Victivallis lenta: one gene and its partner. The protein of the gene in region 1 interacts with the protein of each later gene in a pairwise test. Links are inferred from orthologs where the notes say so. Each region holds a gene or a part of one and is shown on either strand. Other genes may lie near its edges.

What was found.
Region 2: the proteins of FYJ85_RS06680 (region 1) and FYJ85_RS11545 interact in binary tests that used the Escherichia coli proteins (3 or more experiments, as listed by UniProt). The link is inferred for Victivallis lenta from one-to-one orthologs.

What each region holds. Positions count from the first base shown.
Region 1 is NZ_VUNS01000005.1:74,818-78,127, reverse strand. Bases 1-2,993 are described here. They hold FYJ85_RS06680 (peptidoglycan D,D-transpeptidase FtsI family protein), read left to right. Parts: upstream 1-577; coding sequence 578-2,410; downstream 2,411-2,993. Other genes in these bases: FYJ85_RS06675 (glutamate ligase domain-containing protein), read left to right, coding at 2,407-2,993; FYJ85_RS06685 (hypothetical protein), read left to right, coding at 135-557; rsmH (16S rRNA (cytosine(1402)-N(4))-methyltransferase RsmH), read left to right, coding at 1-85. Also shown: more of FYJ85_RS06675, read left to right, coding at 2,994-3,310. UniProt on the Escherichia coli protein: Essential cell division protein that catalyzes cross-linking of the peptidoglycan cell wall at the division septum. Required for localization of FtsN.
Region 2 is NZ_VUNS01000011.1:106,114-109,295, reverse strand. What follows is about bases 308-3,172. They hold FYJ85_RS11545 (FtsW/RodA/SpoVE family cell cycle protein), read left to right. Parts: upstream 308-1,050; coding sequence 1,051-2,295; downstream 2,296-3,172. Other genes in these bases: FYJ85_RS11540 (UDP-N-acetylglucosamine--N-acetylmuramyl-(pentapeptide) pyrophosphoryl-undecaprenol N-acetylglucosamine transferase), read left to right, coding at 2,295-3,172; FYJ85_RS11550 (UTP--glucose-1-phosphate uridylyltransferase), read left to right, coding at 308-1,038. Outside these bases: more of FYJ85_RS11550, read left to right, coding at 1-307; more of FYJ85_RS11540, read left to right, coding at 3,173-3,182.

The DNA of each region.
Region 1 (3,310 bases):
AGCCGTGACCGCAGGACCGGAAGAGCTGGAGAAAAACCGGCGCAGCGCGCCCGCGAAGCTGAGAGTCGCGGAAAAAATCATTTAGAAGAAAATAATAATTGATATAGAAATCAGGAGCAGGCACGGGGGAAGTCATGAACATTCAACCGGGAAAATTAAAAAAGCAGCGCAAAAGCGCGCAGACCGCCGCATCGACTCTCGGTGCGAGACTCGCGGCCGTCGTCAAGTTCGCATTCTTCCTCGGTATCATCGCGGCGTTTCTGAACATCTACATCTATCTGAACCAGAAGATTTCGGAAACGGATCGCGCGATCCGCAAAACCGGCCAGCAGATCGAAAAGACCGAACGCGAGATCGCCCAGCTCCGCATCCGCCGCGAACAGCTCTCCCGCTGGGAGCACATCCGCGGCAAGATCGAACAGTTCAAGCTCGGGCTGCGCGAACCCGCACCGGGCCAGGTCGGCCGCATGGCGCTTCTGACGCCGCAGCAGGCCGAGCTGGTCCCGCTCGAATCGGTGGCGTCCGCCCGGCGGGTCCGTCCGAACGGGCGCAACTGACGTTCCCGGCGGAGGTCCGCATGCAGAGCACCAACGACAAGATCCGGAACCGGATCCGCTGGGTTGCAATCCTGTTCATTCCGGTTGTGATCGTTCTGGCGGTCCGGCTCTACTTCATTCAGGTCGTGCAGCACGAATTCTATCTGGAAAAAGCGCGCGCCAGGTATACGACGACGAAAGTGACGGCCGGCAAGCGCGGCGAAATTTTCGATTTTCACGGGAATCTGCTGGTCAGCAACGTTCCGTGCGTCCACATCACCGCCGACCCGTCCCATCTGAAAAAACCGGGGCAGCGGCAGCGCCTCGCCTATCTGCTCGCCGCCGAGTTCCCGGAAAAGAGCTACCAGGATTTCTACGACCGGCTCGTTCCCACCCGCACGAAGAAGGATGAGGACGGCAACGTCGTGCTGAAGGAAGACGGCACCCCCGAAACGGTTCCGAACCGCTACGCGATGATCGCCCGCGGCGTGTCGCTCGAAAAAGCCGCTCAGGTGCGCGAGATCGCCAGACTCAACAAGCTCAATGCGCTCTTCTTCCAGGACTCCTACATGCGCGCCTATCCGAAAGGTTCGCTGCTCTCCAACGTACTAGGCTTCACGAACGTGGTCGACGACAGCGACGTCGCCCAGATCGGGCTCGAGAAATATTTCGACAAGCAGATGACCGCGCAGTTCGGGCGCGAAATCTACGAGCGCGACCGGATCGGCCGCCCGCTGCTCTACGGCCCCCATGTGTCGGAGGAGGCGCGGGACGGGCGGAATCTCTATTTGACCATCAGCGAACCGATCCAGTCCATTCTCGAGGAAGAGCTCGACGCCTCCTTCGCGGAGTGGAAGCCGGCGACGCTCTATGCCGCGATCGTCGACCCGAAGACCGGCAATGTGCTGGCCATGGCCCAGCGCCCGACCTTCGACCCGAACGACCGCTCGACCTACACCGATGCCGCCGGACGCACCCGCATCGCCGAAGACAGCATCGAGCCCGGCTCGATCATCAAGCCCTTCACGATCGGCAAGGCGCTCGACTGGGGGTTCGTCACTCCGGAAACCGAAATCGACTGCGACAAGGGAACCTGGATCTACCTCGGCAAACCGCTGCGCGATTCCCACCCGTACGACAAGCTGACCGTGGCCGGCGTCATTCAGAAATCGAGCAACATCGGAACCGCGAAGGTCGCCATGAAACTTGGAGAGGAGCGCGTCTACCAGGCGCTGCGCATGTTCGGCTTCGGAGAAAAAACCAACCTGCCCTTCCGTACCGAAACCAGCGGCTACCTGCCGCGCGTCTCGAAGTGGGACGGGCTGTCGATCACGCGCTTTCCGATCGGTTACGGCATTCGGGTGACTCCGCTGCAGATGCTGCGCGCCTACTGCGCACTGGCCAACGGCGGCCGCATGCCGCAGCTCCGGCTCGTCGACCGCGTCGAAGACCCCTCGACCGGTGAAATCCAGCACATTCCGGTGAGCGAGCCCGTCCAGCTTTTCGACCACCCCGAGAAGCATCGCGAGCTGATCGATATGATGATCAAGGTGACCCAGAAGGGCGGTACCGCTTATAAAGCGGCCCTCCCCGGCTACGAAGTTGCCGGCAAAACCGGCACGAGCCGGAAATATATTCCGGGCCGGGGGTATGTGGGCGGAAAATATTTTTCAAGTTTCGTCGGCTTCGTTCCGGCGCGCGATCCGGCCTTCGTCATGCTCGTCACGATGGACGAGCCGACCGGCGCCTACTATGCCGCCACCGTGGCGGTGCCGACCTTCAAGCGCGTGTCGCAGCGGGTGCTCCGGCATATGAACATCCCGCCCGACCCCGCGCTGCTGCCCGAAAACAACAGAACCCCGGCTGGACAATGAAACATCTGCACTTCATCGGAATCGGCGGCATCGGCATGAGCGGACTCGCCGCCATGTGCAAGGACCACGGTTTCACCGTGACCGGCAGCGACCGCGACGCGGACCATCCCGAAAACGCCCGCATCATCGATGCGCTGCGCCTCCAGAAAATCGAAATTTACCCGCAGGACGGCTCCTACCTCGAACAAAGCAGCCGCCCCGATGCGCTCGTCTACTCGACCGCCATCGAAGAGAGCAACCCCGACTTCCTGGCCGGAGAGGGCATTCCGCGCCTCCACCGCGCCGAGCTCCTGTCGCAGCTGGTCGGGGAGCTCGGCTTCGGCAATACCGTCGCCGTAACCGGGAGCTGCGGCAAAAGCACGGTGACCGCCTACCTGGCCGAAGCGCTGACCAACCTCGGCGCCGATCCATGCTGCCTGAACGGGGCGCTGTCGAAGCGGTTCCGCGGCGGCCGCTTCGCGGGCAACTACCGGCCCGGCGAAAAGGACTTCTTCGTCTTTGAAGCCGACGAAAGCGACAAGAGCCTGCTGCGCTATTCGCCGGACTATGCGGTCATTCTGAACCTGGGAACCGACCACTACGACCGGGAGGAGCTGATCCGCGTCTTTACGCAGTTCCTGAAGCAGGTGAAGAAGGGCGCCGTCCTCGAGCGGGAGGTCTACGAGGCGGTCAGAGAAGCCCTCCCCCGGCGGCTCGCCGTCCGCGTCTTCGATGCGAAACCGCGCCGGGACTCGCAGTACGCGGTCACCGACTACCGCAAAGTGACCCGGCCGGAAACGATCTACGTCCGGGGCCGCCGTTCCGAGCTGGCCCCGACCGGCGACCGTGCCGTGGAGGATACCATCGGGGCCAACAACATGCTCTCTTTTTACGGCATGCGTTCGGAGGATTTCCGCATTG
Region 2 (3,182 bases), on another replicon or contig:
CGGCCGCTTTTCGCGTACTTCGCCGAGTCGATCCGGCGCGCCGGCGAAAAATTCGGCCGGCCGCTGACCTGGTACATCATGACCAGTTTGCTGAACCGCGAAGCGACCGAGGCGTTTTTCAAAGAGAACGGATTTTTCGGGCTCGCGCCGGAGCAGGTGTTCTTCTTCACGCAGGGAACCATGCCGGCCTGCGGTTACGACGGCAAGCTGCTGCTCGCTTCGAAGTCGTCGCTCTCGCTTTCTCCGGACGGACACGGCGGCACGCTGCTCGCGCTGCGCAAATCCGGCGCGCTCGACCGGATGGCATCCGAGGGAGTCGATTATCTCTCCTACTTCCAGGTCGACAATCCGCTGGTTCCGGTGGTCTCCCCGCTGTTCCTCGGGCTGCATGACCTTGAACAGTCCGAAATGTCCGCCATCATGCTGGCCAAAACCGGCCCGTTCGAAAAGCTCGGCAACTTCTGCGTGACCAACGGCCGGCTCGAAATCATCGAGTACAGCGACCTGCCGGCCGCCCTCGCCGAAAGCCGGAATCCGGACGGATCGCTGCGTTTCATCGCCGGCAGCCCGGCGATCCATATGATTTCGCGCAGCTTCATCGAGCAGCTGACCGTGGGCGGCAGCCTGAAGCTGCCGTGGCACCGTGCCGACAAGAAGGTCCCGTACGTGGACGACACCGGCTGCCTGATCAAGCCGGATGCACCGAATGCGGTCAAGCTCGAATCGTTCATCTTCGATGCAATGCCGCTCGCGAAGCGGACCATGGTGCTCGAAGGCGACCGCAGCTCCGTTTTCGCTCCGACCAAGAATCCGACCGGGGTCGATTCGGTCGAAAGCTGCCGAGAAATGCTGATCGAGCGCGACGCGAAGCGGCTCGAAGCGGCCGGCGTCCGGATTCCGCGCACGGCCGACGGCAGAGTCGATGCGAAAATCGAGCTTTCGCCGCTGGCGGTCTTCGACGACGAGGACGCAGCCGCTTACGTCGCCTCGCACGGGCTCACCGAGATCGCCCGCGGCGCGGAACTCTCGCTGGATTGACGGAGGCGGCCCTTGAGGAGCATTTTCCTGAACGATGAGCCCGCCGCCCCGGTGGAGCTCGATACGCGGGAGAGCGCGGCATCGGTCAACGCGATGCACGGGCTGCTGCTGGTCGTGACGCTGATCGTCGTCTTCGGGTTGACCATGCTCTATTCGGCCAGCTACAACACCGATGGGCTCAAGTATTTCCGCAACCAGATCATCTGGGCCGCCATGGGCGGCCTGGGGGGGGCGGCGGCTTTCGTCATCGGCTACCGCAAGCTCGCGTCGTGGAGTCTCTTCCTGATGGGCGGCGTCTTCCTGCTGCTCCTCATCGCCGCCTTCTGCTTTCCCGAAATCAACGGGGCGAACCGCTGGATCAAGATCCGGCTGCCGGGTCTGGTCATGACGCTGCAGCCCTCCGAATTCGCGAAGATAGCCGTGGCGCTCTTCGTGGCGAAATACTGCTCGGAGAATATCCGGACCTTCAACAACTTCCTCGGCCGCCGCGGCGTCCTGCCGCTGGTCGGCATCGCGGGGGCGGTCATCTGCGGCATCCTGATCGGCCGCGACTTCGGGACGACGGCGCTCGTGCTGACCGTCGCCGTCGCCATCTCGGTCATGGCCGGGCTGCGCTGGTACTATCTGGCCATTCCGGGAACGCTCGTCGTGCTGGCCGGGCTTTACGTCGTCTTCTTCGATGCGAACCGGCTCGGGCGGGTCACGACCTTCCTGCGGCCGGAGGAGATGCGCGAAGGCGGCGGATACCAGCTCTGGAACTCGCTGCTCGCCTTCGGTTCCGGCGGCTGGACCGGCGTCGGCTTCATGGAGAGCCGCCTGAAACAGAAGTACCTGCCCGAGCAGCACACGGACTTCATTCTTTCGATCGTCGGCGAAGAGCTCGGCCTCATCGGCATGCTCGGCGTCCTGGCGCTCTATACCTTTTTCACCTGGTACGGGCTCCGGATCAGCATGAATTCGCGGTCGCGCCTCGGCATGCTGCTCGGGTGCGGGCTCACGCTCGGCATCACAGTCCAGGCGGCGATCAACATCGCGGTGGTCACCGGGTCGGCGCCGACCAAGGGAATGCCGGCAGCCTTCATCAGCTACGGCGGCAGCAACATCATGGCCAGCCTGATCGCGGTCGGAATCCTGGCCTCCATCGCCTTCGACAACGCATACCCGAATTACAACATGCAGTATCAGAATTCGATCCGGGCGAAGCTCTCCTTCCTGCCCTGGTTCCGCCAGTACCGGAAGCGCAAGGAGGAGCTGTGATGCCCGAACTGACACTGGCCATCACCTGCGGCGGAACCGGCGGACATTTCTACCCCGGGCTCTCCGTGGCGCGCGTATTGCAGAAGCGGGGCGGCAGGGCGCTGCTGCTGCTCTCCGGCACCAATGCCGCCAGACAGAAAAGCATCGCCGCCTCGTTCGGCGTCCCGGCCGTGGCGCTGCCGCGCATGCCGTCTCCGCGCGGAATCGGCACGCTCTTTGAATTCGGCTGCGGCGCGCTCGGCGGTTACCATGCGGCGCGGCGCGAGCTTCGCACGCTGCGGCCGCAGGCGCTGCTCGGCATGGGCTCCTTCACATCGCTGCCGGCGATTCTGGCGGCGCGCCGGAGCGGAATTCCGGTATTCCTGCATGACGGCAACGCGCGGGTCGGCAAGGCGAACCGCTTTTTCAGCAGGCATGCAAAGCTGCTGGCCACGGCGTTTCCAACGTGCAATGCGGAAAAATGCCGCGGCGAGCTGCTGGTCACCGGCATGCCGCTGCGTCCGGAGCTCGAACAGGCGGCCGGAATCACGCGGGCAGAGGCGATCGCCGGGCTCAACCGCGAATTCGGCGTTGAGCTCGACACCGCGATCCCGACGCTGCTGATCTTCGGAGGCAGTCAGGGCGCTTCGATCTTCAACGAAACGGTGCCGAAGGCGCTTCGGAAGCTGCAGGAGAAAACCGAGTTTCAGGTGCTCCATCTGGCCGGGCCGAAGAAGCTGGCCGAGGTCAGAGACGCCTACGGCGACGTCGTCTTCCCGTCGCTCCTGCTTGAAAGCAGCGAAAAAATGGAGCTGTTCCTCGGCGCCGCCGACCTCGTTTTCTCGCGCTCCGGCGGCAGCACGGTCGCGGAACTCGCGCGGTTCGGCAAAGCTTCGGTCCTGATTCCG